3 regions of the Pantoea alhagi genome follow, and region 1 is predicted to be linked to each of the others. Evidence: predicted binding sites of a transcription regulator. Region 1 holds the regulator's gene; each other region holds the start of a gene.
What was found. Region 1 encodes LexA, which represses DNA repair genes until DNA is damaged. Its sites were predicted from a motif close to TNCTGTATGTACATACAGNA; they were not measured.

Region 1 (7,367 bases):
CGCTGAATATGCCGCCGTTCAGCCAGTGGTAAAGAGCCCGGCCATTAATCAATTAAACAGAAGCGAATAAAAAAGCGGGCGCCACTGGCGCCCGCTCTGTTTTACGCTTTAGACAGCCTTTAGCTGGGTGTAACGGCATTTTCAATCGTCTGACGTACGTCGCTGGTGATCAGCTCCGCCAGCATATGATAAGTGTTCTGCGTCTGCTCCAGCGCGGCGTCGCCGGTATCGCTGATATAGCCTTCGTCACGTAGCGTCAGCACCAGCGTTGAGAACACCGCCTTATCGAAAAACTCCGGCGCGTTGATGCCATGCAGCACCGACAAACGCTGCGCCAGCGTACGGCTCTCTTTCTCCAGCGAACCGCGGTTAATTGCCGGGTTAGCGCTGAGAATAGAGAAGGTGATGGCGTAGCGCTGCAGCGTTTCCCGCATACCTGCAGCCAGCAGCTGCAACGTACGGAAACGCACCGCGTTCAGACGCATCACATCGTTTTCAATGGTGATCAACTGCTGACGAGCCAGTTCGGCAACCAGTTGTTGCAGCAGCTGTGGCAGTTCTTCTTTATCCCAACGCAGGAACAGCTCGCTTTTTAGCAACGGATAAAGCACCGAGACCTGACGCAGCAGCTCGGCGGCGGAGATTTCACGATGCTGCTGCACGATCGCGGCAATCAGCGACGGCATCACCAGCATATGGTGCACATTATTGCGATAGTAGGTCATCAGCACGGCCTGTTCGCGCGGCAGGATAATGATATCGCCAATATTGTCTTTTTCCGTCTCGAACTTATTCATATTCAGCGCATGTTCCAGCAGCGCTTCCGGCGTCATATCCGGCACGGTGGCATCCGGCGAATAGGGAACATGGCGCAACAGATCGAGGTAGCACTCCAGCTGCTCGATAAGCTGTTCACGGGTGAGCGAGCGCTGACGTGAGGCGAGCAGTGCGGTAACGCACAGGTTCATCGCATTGGCGGCGCTGGCGTTGTTAATACGCACCATAATCTGCTGGGCGATATCGTTTACCGCTGGCGTCAGCCACTGTGGACGCTGCGCGACGATGGGATCGATCGAATCGCGCCACTCCGGCACCTGCTTGTTAAGATAATTGACCAGCGGCAGCGGCTCGCCAAAGTTGACATAACCCTGGCCCAGATTACGCAGCTTGCTCAGGCCGCGCAGCATTTGCATAAAGCCTTCTTTCTCTTTAGCCGCGCCGCGCAGTTCCTTGGCGTAAGTGCCCACTTCCATTACGTGCTCATAGCCGATATATACCGGCACCACGGTAATCGGACGGTTACCGCCACGCAGCATCGCCTGAATTGTCATCGCCAGCGTACCGGTTTTCGGATCGAGCAGACGGCCGGTGCGTGAACGTCCGCCTTCGACAAAATATTCAACCGAATAGCCGCGGCTGAACAGCTCGCCCAGATATTCGCGGAACACCGTGGAGTAGAGCTTGTTGCCCTTAAAGGTACGACGAATAAAGAACGCGCCGAGACGACGGAAAATCGGCCCGGCCGGCCAGAAGTTAAGGTTGATGCCGGCAGCAATATGCGGCGGTACCAGCCCCTGATGATAAAGCACATAGGAGAGCAGCAGATAATCCATATGGCTGCGGTGGCAGGGCACATAAACCAGCCCGTGACCATCCAGTGCCAGCTGACGAATACGTTCGCCGCCGCTGACGTTGATGCCCTGGTAGATTTTGCTCCATGTCCAGCCAATCACGCGGTCGGTAAGGCGGATCATCTCATAGGAAAAGTCAGCTGCGATCTCTTCCATCAGCTCGATAGCATTCTGCTGCGCTTTCTCCTGAGAGATTTTTTTGCTGCGCGCTTCATCTTCTACCGCTTTGGCAATGGCCTTCGACTGCAGCAGCTTATTAAACAGATCGTGGCGTACCGGCAGGCGCGGGCCTACGGCAGCCAGACGCTGACGGGCAAAATGAATGCGCGCCACGCGCGCCAGCTTCTGGGCAATGGTTTTATCGGTGCCGTGTTCTGTCGCCATACGACGCAGAGAAACCATCGGTGAGAAACGCACAAAGCTATCGCGCCCCAGCCACAGCACAGCAATAAATTTCTGTACGCCATTCAGCTCGCGCAGGTGAGGGGTTTGTTCGCCCTGCACCTCACGGCCCGGCGCACGGCCAAACATCACCGAAACCGGTACCATCTGCACGTCGAGGTTCGGGTTATTACGGTGCAAATCGAGGTAGTCGTGAAACAGTTTCACTGATTCCTGATTCGGCACAAAATAGGGGAACACGCGTGGGCCGTCATGAATAAAGACGTAACGCGGCAACAGCGCGCCGTCTATCTCCAGCGGATCAAGCGGATCGGGCAGATCGTGCAGGCGACACTGGGTGCGCAGCGCAAGGAGATCGGCCTTTGAATCATAAGGCAGCACATACATAATGGGACGCGACGTATCGATTCCCAGTTCTGATACCGGATCGCCCGGAATTGCCTTACTCTTAACTAAAAATGTTAGTGGTAAATTCAGTAACTTATAATAAAGTTTACGCCAACCTGACATAGACAACATGAAGCCTCTTGTTAGCAAAGCGCCGCAAGCATACCAGAAAGCGCATTGAAGATCTGTGGTGTTGCAATTAGTGCTGCACCCTGACATTGACGTTAAACATTGCAAAGGGTTCCCTGAAGATGGCAAATAACGTAACGGGCCTTACCCGCATCATTAAGGCGGCCGGATATTCCTGGAAAGGCCTGCGGGCAGCATGGCAGCATGAAGCGGCGTTTCGCCAGGAAACGCTGCTGGCGCTGGCGGCGGTGCTCATCGCTTGCTGGCTTGATGTTGATGCCATCACGCGCGTTTTGCTGATTGGCTCTGTGTTTCTCATTATTATCGTCGAAATCCTTAACAGCGCTATCGAAGCGGTGGTGGACCGCATCGGCAGTGAGCTTCATCCGCTGTCCGGACGGGCTAAAGATATGGGGTCAGCGGCGGTACTGCTCAGCATCATAATGGCCCTTTTTGTTTGGGTAACCCTGCTGTGGTCATATATTCGATAGGGTTTCCATAATGGATAAAGAGTTGTTTTTTACACAGCTTTCGGTTTCCATTCCACCAATACCTGTATATACTCACAGCGACTGTATAAACAACCAGGGGGCGGGATGAAAACCTTAACGGCTCGGCAGCAACAGGTTTATGACCTGATTCGCGATCACATTAATCAGACAGGTATGCCGCCAACACGTGCGGAAATCGCCGCCCAGTTAGGCTTTCGCTCCCCTAACGCCGCAGAGGAACATCTGAAAGCGCTGGCGCGTAAAGGCGTGATTGAAATGGTGTCTGGCGCTTCGCGCGGTATCCGTCTGATGGCCGAAGAAGAAAACGGCCTGCCGCTGATTGGCCGCGTTGCCGCCGGTGAACCGCTGCTGGCGCAGGAGCATATCGAAAGCCGCTTCCAGGTTGACCCTAATCTGTTTAAGCCTCACGCAGACTTTCTGCTGCGTGTCAGCGGTATGTCGATGAAAGATATCGGTATTGTGGATGGCGATCTGCTGGCAGTACATAAAACGCAGGATGTCCGTAACGGCCAGGTGGTCGTGGCGCGCATTGATGATGAAGTCACTGTGAAACGTCTGAAGCGTCAGGGCAATACTGTGCAGCTGCTGCCAGAAAACAATGATTTCCAGCCGATTGTGGTCGATCTGCAACAGCAGACGCTGACGATCGAAGGTCTGGCCGTTGGCGTTATTCGTAACGGCGACTGGCTGTAATGACTCAGTGGCGGCCTGCTGGCTGCCACTTACTTCCCCTGTAGTCCTGATTCCGGCGATAACCGCTGTGGCTTGTCGCCATATTTTTTCTGCGGATTGCCATGCACTTCTTTTCTGTGACCGATAAACACCTCTGGCGGCTGGCGCTGCCGATGATCCTCTCAAATATTACCGTCCCCCTGCTGGGTCTGGTGGATACCGCCGTTATTGGTCATCTCGACAGCCCCGTTTATCTTGGCGGCGTTGCCGTAGGCACTACGGCTACCAGCTTTGTTTTTATGTTGCTGCTTTTCTTACGAATGAGTACCACCGGGCTGACCGCACAGGCGTTTGGCGCCAACGATAAGCAGGCACTGGCTCGCGCCCTGATACAACCCTTATTCATTGCCATTATCGCCGGGATAATGTTTATCCTGCTGCGTGGGCCGCTAAGCGCTCTGGCGGCGCAGTTGGTTGGCGGCAGTCCGGCGGTGCTGGAACAGGCTCAGCGCTTTATTCATATTCGCTGGCTCAGCGCGCCTGCAACGCTGGCAAACCTGGTAATACTTGGCTGGCTGCTTGGCGTCCAGTATGCGCGCGCGCCTGTTATTCTGCTGATTGTCGGCAATTTGGTTAATATTTTGCTGGATTTGTGGTTTGTTATCGGCCTTGGCTGGGGCGTGACTGGAGCGGCGGCGGCTACCGCAATTGCAGAAGCGATAACGCTGTTGGTGGGGCTGGGTCTGGTATGGCATGTGCTGCGCCTGCGTCAGATCACCTTTGCGCACCTGAAAAATGGACTGAAAGGCGATGCGCGCCGGTTACTGCGGCTGAACCGCGACATTATGCTGCGTTCGCTATTGCTGCAGCTGTGTTTTGCCTCGGTGACGATTCTGGGTGCGCGCATGGGCAGCGAGGTCGTGGCGGTCAACGCGGTATTGCTGATGTTCCTCTCCTTTACCGCTTATGCGCTGGATGGCTTTGCCTATGCGGTTGAGGCGGTTTCAGGCGAGGCTTTTGGCGCACGCAACAGCGCTAAGCTACGTCAGGTATGGATTGCAGCCTGTCGTCAGGCGGGGCTGGTAGCGCTGTTATTTGCCGTGGGATATGCCCTTTGGGGCAGGGAGATTGTTTCGCTGCTTACCTCTCTGCCCCAGCTGCAAGTGCTGGCGGATCGCTATTTACCGTGGCAAATGCTGTTACCCGTTGTGGGCGTCTGGTGCTATCTGCTGGATGGCATGTTTATTGGCGCAACGCGTGGACGAGAAATGCGCAACAGCATGGCGCTGGCGGCGTTGGGGTTTGGCCTGACGCTGTTAACTGTTCCGCAACTGGGCAATCATGGTCTCTGGCTGGCTGTCACCGTTTTTTTACTGCTACGTGGGTTAACGCTGGGGTGGGTATGGCATCGTTACCAGCGACGGGGCGACTGGTTCACCCTTTGAAACATTTCTTACGGTTACGCTTATTAACTGAATTCGCTGGCTTTTCAGCATAATTGACGGCTCCTGGGACGTTTTTAAAGCGCATGCCCCGCTGTTTAACAGCAAAATCATGTGGTTCTACTACTATTAAAAGTGTCAAACACAGGGAATCAGCGTTTTTACCGAAGATAATTCCGCTGATAGCCAAAAGCTGTTAACACCCAAGGTAGAGGACAAAACGATGAACAGAGACGAAGCCGGCGGTAACTGGAAACAGTTTAAAGGTAAAATGAAGGAAAAATGGGGCAAGCTGACCGATGATGACATGACCGTTATTGAAGGTAAACGCGATCAGCTGGTCGGTAAAATTCAGGAACGCTACGGCTATGCAAAAGACGAAGCGGAAAAAGAAGTAAGCGATTGGGAAACCAATAACCGCGACCATCGCTGGTAAGCGCTTTTTTCAGGATGATGCTCCCACCCGCAGGCACATGGAATGTGCCATCCATTCCACTTTCCCGCCACAAGTTTGTGCCTCGTTATCGCCCGCGTTTTTTCTCGGTTACGCTGTGATCGTGCGTACAGTTTTCCGGATGCTGACAGTTTTCCACATCTTTACAGCCAGCACACAGCCCGTGAGCTTCAATCACGCTATTACGTAGCGAAAAGCCGCTCTGCTGAGAGAGCAACTGGAGAACGGTTTCCACTCCCTGCGCATGTTGTTCGCTGACGGTACCGCAGCGATCGCAAATCAACATCGCTGAAGTATGTCGAGGTTCCTCAAAATGATGACAAACCACGTAGCTGTTATTGGATTCAACGCGGTGAATAAACCCCTGCTCCAGTAGAAAATCGAGCGCACGATAAATAGTGGGCGGCTTGGCCTGTGGCTCAGAGGCGCGTAGCAGATCGAGCAGATCATAGGCGCTGATAGCTGTGTTTTGTTCAGCCATCAGACGCAACACCTCCAGACGCTGCGGCGTCAGGCGCACGTTGCGTTGCAGACAAATTTTTTCAGCCTGCGACAGAATCTGTTGTGAAGGTGATACGCTCATAATCTTTCTCCGGGCGATTGAAATGTTATTTTATCACACGGGTGTTAACAGACAAAATGATTGCCAAATCGCCAACAGCGTTATTCATCGGCTGCTTACCAGACAAACATTAGCTGGATAAAAGAGTACCCTTTCAAGTCGGTACAATGAGTCCGCCGCTTATAATTTGCTTTAGCCCACTTTATTCTTTCTTTAGCTGTAAACAGCCAGGTGCCTTTCTGATTTGACGCCTGAAAGGTATCTAAAAGCGCCAAAAAAACATAGATCTCCGCTACAGCGGGCTAACAACAGCCTGATAATCCTGGCGACTGCGTTAGCTTTTTTGGTGGCATCTAAAAAAGCGCTGTTTCCAGTTTGCAGTAGGAAAAAGATCCAGCTAATGTTCAATCAGGCTTAATAACTGCAGAAAAGCTAAACTGCTAATAATTCTAAAAGACAAATTAAGCTACTGATTGCTCAAAAAAGCAGCAATCCTCTGATAAGCCGGGGAAAAAGGCCTGAGTTCAGGTTAATAAAACAGGCAATTACTGGTCATCATTCATCCAGCGATTTCCTTCTTACTTTCAGCTTATTTGGGTGGCGTCTGATAATGACAAAGAAAAACATTCATTCCTTGAAGCTTTCTCCTGCGGCGGTATTAGTGCCGTTAATCTTTACCTCTTTTTCTTCCCTGGCGGCTGGCAGTTACTTTGATGCCCGTAATGATGCGATGGGCGGTACCGGCGTTGCCTCATCCAACTACACGACCGCACCGCTAACTAACCCGGCGCTGCTTACCAAAGGCCGTGCGGAAGATAACGTAAGCGTTATCCTGCCATCTGTTGGGGTGCAGATCAGCGATAAAGACAAGATGGTCGATAAGATCGATGATGTGACCGATACCGTTGATCGCTACCAAAATGTCTTTGATGATTTTGACGCGGGGGATCTGCTGACGGATCCTGCAGGCGCGCTTGATGTGATCAACAATGTGCGTTCCGCCTCTGGTGATTTGGCCAATCAACTGCGCGACCTGCGTGGTAATAAAGCTGACGGCTCAGCCGGTGCCGCTATTGTAGTTGCGGTGCCTAATGAAACGTTGCCGTTTGCCTTCGTGGCGAAAGCCTACGGCACGGTACATCTGCATACTGATGTGGCACAAAGCGATATCGACTA
Region 2 (7,367 bases), 1.3 Mb from region 1:
GACGCAGACCGGGAACTACCTGACCCAACAGTTCAACGCGATGAATGGCTAATCAGAGGAATAACATGTACGCAAAATCGGGAATCCAGGCCTACGCCCAGGTTGGCGTTGAAAGTGCCGTGATGAGCGCCACGCCGCATCAGCTGGTGGTCCTGCTATTTGATGGCGCGCTAAGCGCGATGAAAAAAGCGGTCATTTTGATGGAACAGGGCGACATTCCCGGCAAAGGTCAGGCGCTCTCTAAAGCGATCAACATTATCACTGGCGGCCTGCGCGCCGGCCTGAACCATGAAGCTGGCGGCGAAATTGCAGCGAACCTTGATGGGTTGTATGACTATATGACTCGCAGGTTGCTGCATGCCAACCTGCATAATGACGCTGAGGCGATTGCCGAAGTGGAAAGACTGTTGACCAATATTGCCGATGCCTGGAAAGAGATCGGGCCGAACGCGCACGTGACTCAGGAAGCCTGATAATGTCGGCTAACCTCGATTTGCTGCGCCGCTATCAGCAGCTGCTGATGCTTAGTAATACCATGTTGGCGCTGGCGAAGCAGAGCCAATGGGATGAGCTGATCGGCCATGAGATGGGCTATGTGCAGGCGGTAGAAAGCGTGACGCTTTCCATGGCCGGCACTTCCCTGCCCGCCGCGCTGCAAACGCAAATCCGCCCGCTGCTGAAGCAATTGTTGGATAATGAAAACCTGATTAAAAGTCTGCTTGTCAGCCGCATGGATGAGCTGCGCACGATGGTTAATCAGGGTAATCAGCAGAAAAACGTTACCTCCGCCTATGGCCGTTTTTCTGGTAATGTCCTGCACCCTTCCGATCTGTAAATCGGGGCGCCGGATAAAGGCATGGATAACCGAAATGCAGAAGATGACGCCCGCGCGTCATCTTCTGTTGGCTACGGCTGGCCTGCGGCGGGTTGCGTCGCGAAAACGGCGCGCATATTGTGCGGCTCGATATTCTGAATAACCGCGGCATCCGGCTGTAACGCCACCTGCTCCAGCGCCTGCTGGCATTCAATCGTCGGCTGCTCTACTTTTTTCAGCGTCAGCTTGTCGTAATGCAGTTCATTGCCTTCCAGTGCCAGCGGCATTACGCGCAGCTGCTTATTCACGTTAACGTATTCTCCGTTTAGCAGCGTCAGCTTACCAGGCTTGGCTATCACGCGCTGCCACTGGCGGCAGTCCAGCGTATCGCCTTCGGCAGTAATGATCAGGCTACCCATCGCCCGATCGCTAATCAGCCCGCGCTGCGGCCCGGTAGTTTGCCAGTAACCCTGCAGATTGGCCGGAGCCGGTGTTTTTACCGCCTGCTGATATTGATCAATCTGCGCACAGCCCGTCAGCGCCAGCGCGCCCAACAGCATCCACTTTTTCATTCTGGCTCCCTAACCTTCATTTGATGGCGGCTACGTTATAATTTTTCACCCCGCCAGCGCAAGAAACTTGCGCATCAGTCGGGTTAATGCAGGTGATTAAGAACATTTTTCCCCACCCCGCCCGGGCAGTGGGTAACTTTGCGGCGGTTAGATGGCGATCGCCTGACAGCTGCGTCGCCTCAGGTTACACTTAACGCCATCATTATTTACAGGTTACGCCCATGAAAACGCCTCAAGAGTATTATGCTATCGCCCGTTCAATGTTTTTGTCAGCCCATCCTGACTTTCAGGCTGCCCTTGATGGCCTGACGCAGCAAGAAGCAGACGGGTTTAATATGTCGCTGGCACAGTATCGCAGTATGCAGGCGGATCGGTTTTATGCCGCGTTTTTGCGGGCTAAAAATCAGGATGCCATTCTGTTTTCTATTCAGCTGGCGGAACCTGATAAAGAAGTAGCGATTCAGGCAATTGAAACCTATCTGCAAGAGCACGCGGCAGCGCTGGGAATGACGTGGGAAGAGTTTTGCCAGAAAAATGATTTATAACGGCTAAATAAGTGACAGTAAAATGCGTCAATAACAATGCCGCACCGTCATCATACTGCCTCTGAAGGTGTCGCTGGATCAGCACCTTCAGAGGTTGTTGTTAACTTCGCTCTACCACGTCTTCATCGATATAGCGCGTTACCGCCAGCAAACGGTTAATGTGCGTTAAGAGCAAATCAATATCAGACTGGATCACGTCGGGTGATGCCCGCGAAGCGGCCAGTATAGCGTTGCTAATGTTCTTTTCGATGCTGTCAGACCCTTCTTTCCCGGCAGTTAACAACAGCGCGGCAACCAGCAATGATTGTGCCTCCACCTGCGCTGTAAGTTCTTTGGCTTCCACATCCATTTTTGCCAGTTTCATCAAAATATCGATGACAAGGTGTTTCATGGTGATCCCCTTTTAGTTTTGCGATCGAAACTACCACGCAAATGGTGCAAGTTGTATAAGACAATACGTAAAGCAACCGGAATAATTATTTCTGATGTGCACGTTAAAAAATGCATTTGATACTGTTTGCATATCCAGTATGATAACGGATGCTTCGAGCGGTGCCGAATCAAGAGGATTGCTACCCATGTTTGTTGAACTGATTTATGACAAGCGCAACGTTGCCGGGCTGCCTGGCGCGCATGAACTTATTCTGGAAGAGCTGCAAAAAAGAATTCATCGCACTTTCCCGGATGCAGAGGTAAAAGCTAAGGCTATGCAGCGTAACGCCATTGAAAGCGACGCCAGCAAAAGCGATAAATCAATCATTATCCGCATCGTTGAAGAGATGTTTGATGAAGCGGATATGTGGCTGGTAGCGGAATAACCCGTCTGTCAGATAAAGAAACCGCCCTTTGGGGCGGTTTTTTTGGCTAGATTACCGTACTGGGATCCTGGCCTTCATCGTCATCATCTTCCAGCGGATCGGCATCGTCATCGTCGTCAGCGATTTCGTCCGGCGTTTGCGGTACGGGCTCATCATCTTCTAACGGATCATTTACATCAGGACGCTCTGACATTTTAACCTCCAGTAACCCGACAGGGGCTTAATAAGTGTAGGTGGTGGCCACAGATAACCGGGCAAGAAATTTATCTCTTGTCGATGCGGTCACAGTTAATGCGCCTGACCTGCCGTTTGTCCCGAACGGCTTTACACCGGACTTGTGTTGACCGCCTGTTATGCGCTTTAGTGTGGTCCGGCTGATAACACTTTGCAGGCAGAGCGGATTTTCAGGCATAAAAAAAGCCCACCGAAGTGAGCTTTTTATTCAAAATACGCGCTGATAAATCAGCCGCTTTTGAAAGATTGCCCCGGTCAGCAGACCGAAGCTTTTGCCTTTATCATGGCCTTTGCTGCTCAGGTTAAAACCTTCATCGCTATCGCAAGGCTTGATGCAGGCTAAAACGCCTTACAGCGCAACAACGTTAGTTGCTGACGGACCTTTAGCACCGTTCTCGATAGAGAACTCTACTTTCTGGCCTTCATCAAGGGTTTTGAAATCGTTGCTCTGGATTGCAGAGAAGTGTACGAATACATCTTTGCTGCCATCTTCCGGAGAAATGAAGCCGAAACCTTTCTCAGCGTTAAACCATTTTACTAAACCAGTCATTTTGTTAGACATAGTAACTTCCTTCTTAATTGGTGAGCCAGCTAGCGTGGCATACAAGGTCTGTATTGCAGAGAATACTTACTGGGCACTTAGAAGAGGCTCAAGAAGAAGGGTATCTAAGATAACGCTTTAAATGAGGACTGCTTTACTAAAACTGCTTTCATAAGGTCTGACTTCCAAACCGATGCGTCATTTACTCATGGAACCTAATTGAGCGCAAGCGTTATTTTGAATTGTTTTACTGTGCGGTATGAAATAATAAGCGCAGCGCTTGTGCGTACTGACCTCATCGATATGTAAAGAAACGTATAGGGAAAAATAATGCTGCTGCGCTTTGTTTTATTAATATTCTCTGCTACGCCGCACAAATAGTAACCTGAATGGCAGCGGGCGTGTTATTCCCGCTTCGCTTTAATACTAAACCAGGCAGAAGCTGCCGCAAGGATTAAAAACATCACCCCGAAAGCCATGCCGCCGGCCATAAAACGCAGAATAGCACCAGCTAAAAACGCAATCGCTAAAATGGCAAAAAGTAGACGTTTGTTCATTTTTCGCTCCCCTCATCTCTTTCTTTTAAAGATTAGCAGAGCCCCGGCGGCCTAAGATAAAAACTACGCGAAAACCTGCTGAAAACAGTAACGATCCCTATTCAGCAATTGCCTGACACTCCGTACTGGTATCCTTCATCAGGTCGCTAAAAATACCGCTTCGGCCTTTGCTCCACCACTGCCAGATATTACCGTTATATTTCGCCCCACTGCCTGATATCACGTTAGCCATCACTATTTCAGGGCCGCTCCCCTTCTTTATTACTGCAAGTGCGTTGGGCTGGTTATTATAATAAGTGATCTCAAGCCGTTGACCATCATCACATCGGTAAATCGCCTGCGTCGTGTCGGTAACGCCCTTTCCCGGGAATGAATACGGTGTGCTGCATCCGCAGAGCAACATAGCGATCACGGCCAGACCTGCTTGATTTTTATGCATAACTCCTCCTTAAAATCAGCGCACCCGGAGGCGGATTTGGTACTTCCTGAAAGCCCCGCACTCATTCCGCCATCCTGTTTAACACTCATTATTAGCGTTAATTTCCCCGCCTTTCAGCAAATAATAGTGACACAAAATTGGGACATCGCAGAGCTGATACCGCCTGGCTCTGCGAGCAAATGCATAACGGGGATGACTCAACGATGGATTTTAAGCCCTGTACGTTATTAAGGCTACATCTTCACCCGTCCAGATTTCAACGCTTCATCCGCATAGCTGTGTATCGTTGCGATAGCAATAGCCAGGCGTTTCGCCTTCGCTGGCGACTGGCTAATCTGTTCTATTTTTCGCGCCTGTGCGGCAATGGTTTTCTTTAGCTTTTCATTTTCCAGTAATAGCGTGCTGTCATCATGACTGTGCAGCTGTTCGCAATAAAGCATTAAAGAGGAAAAATCATTAGCATTAAGCGTTACCGTTTCAGGCGTTCTTTTTTCAATCCAGCTAAGTAATGACCTGATACGCTCTGGCGACCAATCTGAAACCATTCTACTCATAAATAACCTTGTTATTATGCTGTGCAAATAAAAATTAACAATAAGAACAAACTGCCATGCTTATTAAAGAGCGCTATTATTAGCCATTGCCTGATGTTGATAAAATGATCGAAATCAAGAATAAAAACGCAGTTTTATCCCTAATTCACTTATTCAATATAATAGTGCTTAAAATCAGATTTTCCCTGGTATCACAGATAACGGAAAATGATGAAATTTCAGGCAGCTTATTATTTCCATTGAGTAGCTTACCTTATCAAAAAAAACCCACCCAATTATTATTCAGTGTTCGTAATTTGCTTATTAATGTAATAAAAAATAGCGCTCACGATATAAGATTGCTAATTATTCTTACTTATTTTATTTAATTATTGCTATCGGTTATAAAACCCTTTGATTGTTCATCCCATATCCAAAACGCGCGCATCCAGTGACTTGCGGCAACAAAAAGCCGCCCGCAGGCGGCCTGATAAACATAACAGCATGCTAAGATACGTTACCCACAATGTGGCCATCTATCTCTTCGATTTTTAGCCGTAGCAGGGCATTGTGCATTTCATCAAATTCGCCGTTACCTGATTTAACTCTCAGATCTTTCATATGGATAAAGTTTGCCGGGATAGATTCGCTTTCAGAAACAGGGGCGTAAACATCATCCGCGACCCGCGCAAAGTGTTCCGCCAGGTTTTCACCGATATCTCCCACCTGCGCTAAGTTTTCAGCCAGCGTTGAGTAGTACTCTTTACCAGATATCATTAAGCCGCTGATCACCGTGCCTTTCAGGAACAGGGTAATTCCAAAAGATCCGCCGACCGCATTCACTATATTGGTGAGATAAACCAAATCCATATCGCGCATTTTGCTTGCCACGACGTTTTTAACTTCTCTATCTTCAGACATCACATCCCCCTTGCCATAATGAAGGTGATACAGCTGATAAGAATATCTTTAGCGTAGTAGAAACCTGATGATGTGCCCGCTCTTGTTGGGTATCCTCGCTGCCCGCCAAAAACATAACGCATTTTTATTTACCGGCTATGCAGTACGCGCTTTCGCTGCTATCAATGTTTTAACTGGTATCAGCTTCCCTTGATATGACGCAATTTTTACCTTATATGTTGTGGTAGGATACTTCCCGCCTGGGTCGTTAGCTCAGCTGGTAGAGCAGTTGACTCTTAATCAATTGGTCGCAGGTTCGAACCCTGCACGACCCACCAGGCGGCCATCGTATAATGGCATTACCTCAGCTTCCCAAGCTGATGACGCGGGTTCGATTCCCGCTGGCCGCTCCACGCTTCCCTCTTTTTTACATGTGACATGCCGCAGTCGACAGATTTTGGGGAATACTTCAGGGCGGTATCGAACATTACAGGCAGATCGCCACGCCGTCGCCATACAGCAGCGACGCGCAATCAGAAGGAGGAGAAACAGTGAAGAAAACAATTTACCTGCCCCAGTTTGATAAAAAGGCGGAGGCTGAGGTTTTTGGGGGCAAAATCACCGTACGATACGACGGTAATGAAGGCTTCCCACGCAACCTTAAAGTTAAAGATCAGTTCTACGTCGTTATAGATGAGCAAGAAAAGGTGATGATCCTGACCCGAAAAGCCATTGGCTCATGGCACTTTTCATTGCTGTAACAAACCACTGAACTCAACAAGCCTCGCTCCTGCGGGGTTTTTTATTATCAGGCAGATATTTCCAGGCAAGGTTTAACAAACAGGCCTGAACCAGGCCCCACTACACCTGCATATTCATGAAACCACCTCATAGTGCCGCTATGCTGTGTTGATGCTGGGTGATGTGAGTTTTTGCAATGCATTACCGCAAACCGATTCCTTGCCTGCCGTGGCTTTGAGTTGCTTTGCGGTAATTTTTTGCCCTACATATGCCCTAACCCATCCAATGCGCGTTTTGTGAGCAGCAAAGCTTTGGCAAAGGTCACAAAGCCCTGCATGTCCCAAATTTGTCTCACCAAATTATCTACTGCATTAGACATCATCATCGGTAACCACTTGTGAACCTTTCTCTTTAAAACTAAGATTCTTCCCAATAAAAATTACCAGGCTTAACAGATGCTTTTCAATTCCTTGTCTTTTATCCTGCTATTCCTGCCAATTACTGCCGTGGCATACAACCTGATCAGGCGCTTTAGCGTTAGTGGAAGTAAGTTATTCATGATCGCCGCTTCTGCATATTTCTATGTCTACACAACATATACCGGCGCTCCGGTTCTGGCTGCTTCATGTTTAGTGAGCTATGCATCATACCGAGCTATTATCATGTCCCCCAG
Region 3 (7,367 bases), 2.1 Mb from region 1:
CGTTGATCGTTGCTGTTCATTTTGCAAGCTGCACAAGGCCACCCTCCGGTGGCCTTATTTTTTGCTGTAAAAGAAGAGGCTGCTTCTTTTTTCTGGCTTCTGTGCCAATATCATTACGGGTTGAAATCATCGCTGTGGAGGCGGCCATGCTGGAATTAAAACCAAATTGCGAGTGTTGTGATTGCGATCTGCCACCGGAATCACCGCTGGCAATGATCTGCTCTTTTGAATGTACTTTCTGTCGCAGCTGCGCCATAGTGCGGCTTCAGGAGCAATGCCCTAACTGCGGAGGTGAGCTGGTACGTCGACCTGTCAGGCCGCGTAATAAACTACTCACTCATCCTGCCGCTACGAAAAGGGTGGTCTCGCCCTGTTAAAGCCATGTTCTGGCTGCGTTAATCGCACATAAATAAGCATGTAGCCGTGCTCTTCAGGCCAGGCCGTTATTTGTCTGTTATCCAGTCGTGTGGTTAGCAATAACGGCTAACACCTTAATTTTACCTGCTTTAACATGATGCGAACTGTCTGCGGTACAGTGCAGCATTAATTTCTGCCACCACGTAATAATAGCTCCAGCGCCTGACGGTAGAACTGAAGCCTGTCGCGATCATGTTCTGTTTCGATCTTTTCTAACAGGCTGGCAATGATCTTTTTTTCACTACGTCCATGTGTTTTGGTGGCAATTTTTTCCATCAGCGTGCGCAATACCTCTTCATTAGTGCTTTCTTTTGTCGCTGACTGTTTAAAGTAGTTGACGATCTGCTTTTCAATTGCTTGTTCCTGATTCACAGTGCATCTCCGGTGAATAATCTATCGTTAGAAAGTTAAAAAAAAGTAATGGCTTGCGTACATTTGTTATCTGAAAGTAACCTCCTGCAAATCACGACAAAATGCCCACATCTATTATAGGGTTATAACATGGTATTTTATCGTCCGATGCTGAAGTTATATCGCAAAATCAATATTTATCCATTTTTTAGTAAGGAATTTTCTTACTGATATCTGATGCAGATAATTAATATAGCCTGCTAATAATTGCTTTCTAATCTATTTGATGGCTTAGGATTAGTTTCCGCAAATTTATTGATTTTATTTAAGTTGTTTGTTGTTAATTCAGGAAAGCGTAATCCCCTGATTAACCGGGGGCAAAGATGTTTTAAAGGTTATTTCTTTTTAATAGCGTGAATTTTATGAAAATAAATTATGCAGAATATGTTGCTTAATTAATGTCAAGTTCTGTCCTTAAGCGTCATTTTTTCTCTACTAAAGAAACTTAATTAGATAAACCCTGGTTTTATTGATCTCTGTTTAATTTTATTTAAATAGTAAGAATTTTCCTTTCAAACATTACCAAAGTGAAATATTATTTCACTAACAGTTAAACATAACTGCATTGTTACATGGAATTGCTAAGTTAGCGATATTTAATGGATTTTTACAAGTGGGAGGGGACGGTATGCATTATAACGTCATGGATTCTCTGATGTGTCCTTTAACAGGAACGGTTTTTAGCGGCGTTATAACCAGGAAAAACCTGAAGTTAATTATCTGGTATCAGGGAGAGACGATCGTTCAGGCTGGAGATGTACTATCCTCGACTGGAAAAGAATTACTGGTCAATGGCATAGCCAGCGATGTAAAGATTATTACCGTATTTCCTTTTAATCGCGCAAACTGGGCTTTACTGTCCAGCCGCACTGGATGCCCGGCAAATGGAACGCGGCCACCTTCAGCCTGCCATCGTCTCGATACATGTCGTTTTGCATCTTGCCCATACGGATTAGAAAAGTTGGCCGCAATGGAGGAATGAAATAATACCAGGGCAACGGCAATCTTCCTCGTTCTTTTGATTTTTAATGGCATACATTATGGAAGATGCGGTTGTCCCTAAAGTTAACTTTGGCCTTAAATTTTAGCAATTCGGCTACTCTGACTCACATGATATAGATCTCGCTATAGCGGAGCATAAACCTTTTAATGCAGAAAAAAGGTACGTGACTTTCGCTATGTGCCAGATGTTAAAGCGCGATCAGGGTGAAACGAAAGGGCATTTTGTTATTCGGCACTTATGCTTATAAGCACAGGTGATTGGTGGTTGCTGGCTATTACCAGGGCAGCTTTTATTGTAGTCATAGAGATTTCGCCAATAGACTGCCCGAAATATAGAAACATCAAGCATAGTAAAAGGCTGAATATGCCCATTAACTATCAAACCATTCTCAGTTGTTTCCAGCCTGTCGCCGGGAAAGAGGTAAGTCTCCGAACCGTACCATAAAACAAACTTCAGATTATAGGGCGAACTGACAAGCGAAAATACGGTATCTGAATCGGGGCTGACAATAGAGTCAAGTACATACCAAACCATAACTGCTCCATTAAACGGCAACAAAAAAATCCTGCTTTTTGAGTGTTAGAGTCTCGACTCTACTCAAAAGATTATAGTCAGAATTTACTGTTCTTCTTGAGGATCAGTTAATTTATTGCAACTTTTAAGCAGCCCGGATTTAACTTATTGATTATTTTGCGAAATGAAATAAGTGGTTATTGTGCAAAAGTGATGCAGAAGGACGAGTGAGATGCAGGACAAAACGGCAGGAGTTTTTTAGAAAGCCCTCATACCTGTACTTTAAGAGAGTTGATACATAAGTTATTTTAAAGGAATATAGACCTCGTTGATTGCGGGCAGCCCAAAGCCGTTCAGGGTGCCCGTCAACAGCAACGCCGTTACAGCATCATTTTGCTGTTCGGCGCAAAAAGCCATACGGCTGCCGCACCAGGGAAACCTTTCTGGAAACAGCGCTACGCTTTTCTGGAAAAAACTATAAAAAATTAATAGATATTAAGGCCGCCTTTGGGTGGCCTTTTTAATTTCATGCTCCGTCTCAACGTGTTGAACTGCATGACCCCTGTTTTTCTGTTTCGCCGCGCTCATCCGATCTGACGTTACCTGTGGGCAGGGGGCGATAAAAATAAAAACTGTCAGAGACAAGACAGCATCAGAGAAGGGTGCTAAGCTGGTGAATCACTCAATAAATATTAAGGCTTTCTTATTTTAACTATTAAATACCGATGCTCTCGTTGTCAGGGTCATCAATGTCGTATCTCGTTGTTCGACGTATCAATGCGTAACCCCCATGGTGCCATCTGCATCTTTTGTAAATCCCCCATGCTTGTAAGTTACCTGACGTCCCAGGCTGCCTGAATCGTTTCTTTTGTGGTCCTTTCCCTGAAAAGCGGGTTCTCTGCGTTTTACTGATGCCCGGCGACTTGAAGTGTGGGACACCTGCAACCATATTTAATCTTAATCATCAGATCAGGAGGAAATCATGGCCAGCGGTTGGGCTTCTGACGAAGCCGTAAATGAACAGATTGATAGCACCATCAATGATGGCGTAGAACGGGTCCGCCAGGCTCTTGGACAGGGCGAAAGTGAACGTTACTGTCAGGAGTGTGGTGAGGAAATCTCTGAAGCAAGACGAAAGGCGCTTAAAGGCGTACGCTTTTGTCTTGCCTGTCAGAGTGAGATGGATAAAAAACAACAAAACCTCAGCCTTTATAATCGGCGCGGCAGTAAAGACAGCCAGCTACGCTAATCGTATGGAAGGCAAAATACACCGATAAATAATCATTGCGGTTATTGCTTTGTCTTTACAGGGTAAACAACAACCCTTTGCCTCTTTTTCCCTGTCGTACCACCCAGAACCCTTGCCTGACGCCCTTTACCGGCTATGTATCTTATTTTTTAACATCTCTTATTTTCTTGGCGTCAGCAGATAATCGGGATGTTTCCCCGCCAGCAAAAGCAGCAGTTCATATTCACCCTGACTTAGTCCTCCGTTCTTGCTGGCTTCCGCTTCCGACTCTTTCTTTTGCCATACACGCAAACTGTAATCAAAGCGTTCTGCCGCTTCCGCCTGCGTCAGACCTGCTGCCTGACGCGTGGTTTTAATGGTGGCACCGGTCGCGGGGATCATGGACAGTACTTTCAGAGGCATCGCATTCTCCACAACAATTTATAATAAGTTTTTTCCTAAGCATTAACACGGACCCTTCCGGTGTCAAGGCAAGCTAAATTGTTGTAGTTTTATAATTAATTGATATTACAATTGTTGGCTGGTTTTTAAACGTTATCAAATTTAAAATTTCAGTTAATGCTGAAAAAAACAGAGGATTTAGCGAAGCGGTAAAAAAATCTATCATTTGTGAAAGGCGATCTTCACCTTTACGCGCTGCGTTTGAAGTAAATAGCCCCTCTGTTTTTTGTAAAATATTCCCGCTGCGCTTGATCGAAACCACCTGTTACGTTTACTGTAATTATATACAGTGTTTATCAGGGTTATTTGTTATGGATTTCATCAGGCCTGCTGAACTGCGCGCTATTTTGCATTTGCCGCTGTTTATAGAGCGGGTAGCATGTGGTTTTCCTTCTCCGGCGCAGGATTATATTGAACAGCGTCTTGATCTTAACGATCTGTTAGTGCAGCGACCCAGCGCAACCTATTTTGTCAGGGTAAGCGGCGATTCAATGATCGAGGGCGGCATCAGTGATGGCGATATGCTGGTGGTGGATTGTTCGCTAACGCCAGAGCACGGCGATATTGTGGTGGCGGCAGTGGAAGGAGAGTTTACTGTAAAAAAACTTCAGCTGCGGCCGCGCGTGCAACTGGTGCCGATGAATCCGGCTTATCGGCCTATTGTTTTGAACAGCGAAGAGGGGCTGCAAATCTTTGGCGTGGTCACCTTTACCATTAAAGCGGTGAAATAGACCCAGGGCAAACCACTTGTTGCCAGCCACGCAGCCCCTGTGCGTCAGTTTTGTTCAGATACCAGTATCGCGAGCGTATCGGGTTCCAGCGCCCGGAAAATATGCTCCTGGTCCGCCGGATAAGAGATATAGTCACCGACGTTTAGCTCTACCGGCGAGCCGCTCAGCCCCACCAGCGCACGTCCCTGAGCAATAATAATATGCTCAACCGAACCCAGCGAATGCGGGCTGGAAAGGCGCTCAGAGCCAGGCTGCGTCATCAGTAAATAGACGTCCCGGCGTGCGCCTGGCGGACAGGTGGCAAGCAGAATTGCTTTATAATCGGCCAGCTCGGCGGTAACCGTTGGCCCTTCACCCCGACGAATAACCTGCATCTGATTAACTTGCGGCTCCATCAGACGGGCAAAAGGAATATCCAAAGCGACACACAGCGCCCAGAGCGTCTCAAGGCTGGGATTACCGGTGCCTGCCTCAAGCTGAGAAAGCGTAGATTTGGCAATGCCGGCGCGGCGCGCTACTTCTGCCAGCGAGAGACCGGCTCTATGCCGTTCACGCACCAGTCCTTCAGCAATAATCGTAATGGGTTGGGTCACTCTCTTGTCCTGTATCGAACGATCGTTCATCTTGTAAAACGTTCCGGAGGTGTTCATTATAACGAACATTCGTTTGATATGGAAAAGGGATTATGGCTCGACGTCGGTTCTTACTCAAAAATGATGTGTTCAAAGCTATCGCGCTGGTTTGCCTGGCCGATGCGCTGGTCGGGCTTTCCTACGGCTCGTTGGCTATTGCCGAAGGCTTTCCCTTTTGGGTACCGATGACGCTCTCGGTTTTAGTGCTTGCTGGCGCATCGGAGTTTATGTTTATCGGCATTATTGCAGGCGGCGGCAGCCCCTTTACTGCCGCCGCCGCAGGCCTGCTGGTGAACGCCCGTCATCTGCCTTTTGGCATTGCCGTTAAAGATCTGGTAGGACGTAAATACCTTAGCTGGCTGGGTTGTCACATTATGAATGATGAAAGCGTGGTGTTTGGTATTTCTCAGCGCAAGTATGTGGAGCGCCGGGCTGCCTACTGGTTCTGCGGGCTTGGCATCGCCTTCTGCTGGCCGCTCAGTGTCATGCTGGGAACGGTGGTTGGGCAGTGGATCCCGGATACCGACGCTATCGGGCTGGATGCCGTTTTTCCGGCCATCCTGATTGCGCTGATTTTTCCGGCGCTGCGGCATCGGCGAGTGTTAATTCCTGCTGCGACGGGCGCGGTGGTTGCACTGGCGACGTTACCGTGGGTGCCGGTGGGTATGCCGGTACTCTTTTCCCTGTCAGGACTGCTGGCGTGGAGGAACAGAAAATGATGCCAGCAACGATGACAATCGGCGGCATCGCTCTGCTTGCCGCAGGCACCTGGTTAATGCGTTTTGCTGGCTATAAGCTGGGCAGTCGACTGGCGCTATCTGAACGCACCCGGATGTTGTTATCCGATGCGGCTATTGTGCTGCTGCTGGCCGTTGCCGCCACCGCCACGCTGTTTAACGGACAAGCGTTTGCCGGGTATGCGCGTCTGGCTGGCGTACTGGTGGCGCTGTTTCTCGCCTGGCGTAAAGTGCCACTGATTCTGGTGATTATCAGTGCCGGGCTGGTGACCGCCCTGATGCGCTATGTGGGTGTGATGTAAAGCAAGCGTAAACCAGGCACAGGAAATCAGCGGCGCGGAAACAGCGTTATGTTTACGCCGCCGCGCCGGAGATAAACAGGTTAGTTTCTTTTGCTTAAGCTCATGCCGTCATTATTTAAGCTGATGCCAGCGTCATATTCTTTATTCAACCGACGCGCCTGATAAAAAACGGACTGCCAGTAAGGGTTGTCCAGCGAGGAGCGAATCACGCCTTTACTGGTGGAAGCATGCAGGAAATGCCGGTCAGTATCATAAAAGCCGACATGCATTCCGCCATTGATGCGGAAGAAAACTAAATCACCGGGGCGCAATTGCGTTGGCTTAACGTGCGTGCCCATATGAATAAGATCGCGCGTAGTGAGCCGCTCAACCGGTAAGTTAAAGCGATCTTTTAATGTTCTCCAGACAAAGCCTGAGCAATCCACGCCTGATAATTTCGTGCCGCCCCATTCATAAGGCGTGCCGTGCCAGGTATGCATTTGATCGTGCAGGGCCGCAATCACCGGAATCAAATCAGCCTGCTCGCCTTGCGCGCTGGCATCGGCAGAATCCTGTGCTGTTGCTGAGTTTTTCCCCGGAGATGAAGAACAACCGGCAAGAGCAATAAAAGAGACAAGCAATAACGTTTGAGCCAGTTTGCGATTCATTTTAGATTAGCGCGCTCCAGGAAGGGGAAAAGTGCTGAATATTCTGTTTTATAACTGAAAGAAGCGCTACCCAGAAACTTAACTTTTTCTTTTTACGTTAATTTACTGGAAACCGGCCGGAAAGCGCCGGTTTTACAGCTTTTCTGCTGCATTAGCGCTTTGTGTCGCTAAAATTATGTTACACATTCAGCACAAACAAACTGCTCGCTACCGGACAATACGCCTGCGTTTGGCAACGGCGCGTGAGATTAGTAAGGGCTGGCAGTAGGACGCACAATGATTTC

Region 2: B1H58_RS15565 (DinI-like family protein) is a predicted target of LexA. The motif match lies at 2,443-2,462, and genes of this name have one in related genera.
Region 3: umuD (translesion error-prone DNA polymerase V autoproteolytic subunit) is a predicted target of LexA. The motif match lies at 4,307-4,326, and genes of this name have one in related genera.

Annotation. Positions count from the first base shown of each region.
Region 1 covers NZ_CP019706.1:1,957,829-1,965,195, forward strand. The annotation lists gene ubiA (4-hydroxybenzoate octaprenyltransferase) at 1-32, shown strand, start outside; gene plsB (glycerol-3-phosphate 1-O-acyltransferase PlsB) at 120-2,543, opposite strand; gene B1H58_RS09200 (diacylglycerol kinase) at 2,672-3,040, shown strand; gene lexA (transcriptional repressor LexA) at 3,146-3,754, shown strand; gene dinF (MATE family efflux transporter DinF) at 3,856-5,178, shown strand; gene B1H58_RS09215 (CsbD family protein) at 5,399-5,611, shown strand; gene zur (zinc uptake transcriptional repressor Zur) at 5,697-6,212, opposite strand; gene B1H58_RS09225 (conjugal transfer protein TraF) at 6,802-7,367, shown strand, end outside.
Region 2 covers NZ_CP019706.1:3,287,997-3,295,363, reverse strand. The annotation lists gene fliD (flagellar filament capping protein FliD) at 1-52, shown strand, start outside; gene fliS (flagellar export chaperone FliS) at 66-473, shown strand; gene fliT (flagella biosynthesis regulatory protein FliT) at 476-835, shown strand; gene yedD (lipoprotein YedD) at 907-1,386, opposite strand; gene B1H58_RS15575 (DUF6388 family protein) at 1,608-1,931, shown strand; gene iraP (anti-adapter protein IraP) at 2,032-2,322, opposite strand; gene B1H58_RS15565 (DinI-like family protein) at 2,510-2,749, shown strand; gene B1H58_RS20840 (hypothetical protein) at 2,796-2,942, opposite strand; gene cspE (transcription antiterminator/RNA stability regulator CspE) at 3,333-3,545, opposite strand; gene B1H58_RS20695 (hypothetical protein) at 3,929-4,081, opposite strand; gene B1H58_RS15555 (MliC family protein) at 4,179-4,520, opposite strand; gene B1H58_RS15550 (hypothetical protein) at 4,754-5,074, opposite strand; gene B1H58_RS15545 (hypothetical protein) at 5,561-5,974, opposite strand; tRNA gene B1H58_RS15540 (tRNA-Lys) at 6,216-6,291, shown strand; tRNA gene B1H58_RS15535 (tRNA-Gly) at 6,293-6,366, shown strand; gene B1H58_RS15530 (hypothetical protein) at 6,505-6,714, shown strand; gene B1H58_RS15525 (MBOAT family O-acyltransferase) at 7,150-7,367, shown strand, end outside.
Region 3 covers NZ_CP019706.1:4,026,799-4,034,165, reverse strand. The annotation lists gene B1H58_RS20865 (hypothetical protein) at 17-256, opposite strand; gene B1H58_RS19090 (DUF1272 domain-containing protein) at 147-377, shown strand; gene B1H58_RS19085 (biofilm development regulator YmgB/AriR family protein) at 544-789, opposite strand; gene B1H58_RS20755 (anti-adapter protein iraM) at 1,457-1,810, shown strand; gene B1H58_RS21380 (hypothetical protein) at 2,030-2,365, opposite strand; gene ymcF (cold shock small protein YmcF) at 3,050-3,202, shown strand; gene B1H58_RS19080 (DksA/TraR family C4-type zinc finger protein) at 3,327-3,593, shown strand; gene B1H58_RS19075 (helix-turn-helix domain-containing protein) at 3,753-3,995, opposite strand; gene umuD (translesion error-prone DNA polymerase V autoproteolytic subunit) at 4,346-4,765, shown strand; gene B1H58_RS19065 (helix-turn-helix domain-containing protein) at 4,810-5,358, opposite strand; gene B1H58_RS19060 (AzlC family ABC transporter permease) at 5,451-6,116, shown strand; gene B1H58_RS19055 (AzlD domain-containing protein) at 6,116-6,436, shown strand; gene B1H58_RS19050 (C40 family peptidase) at 6,517-7,083, opposite strand; gene B1H58_RS19045 (SDR family oxidoreductase) at 7,332-7,367, opposite strand, start outside.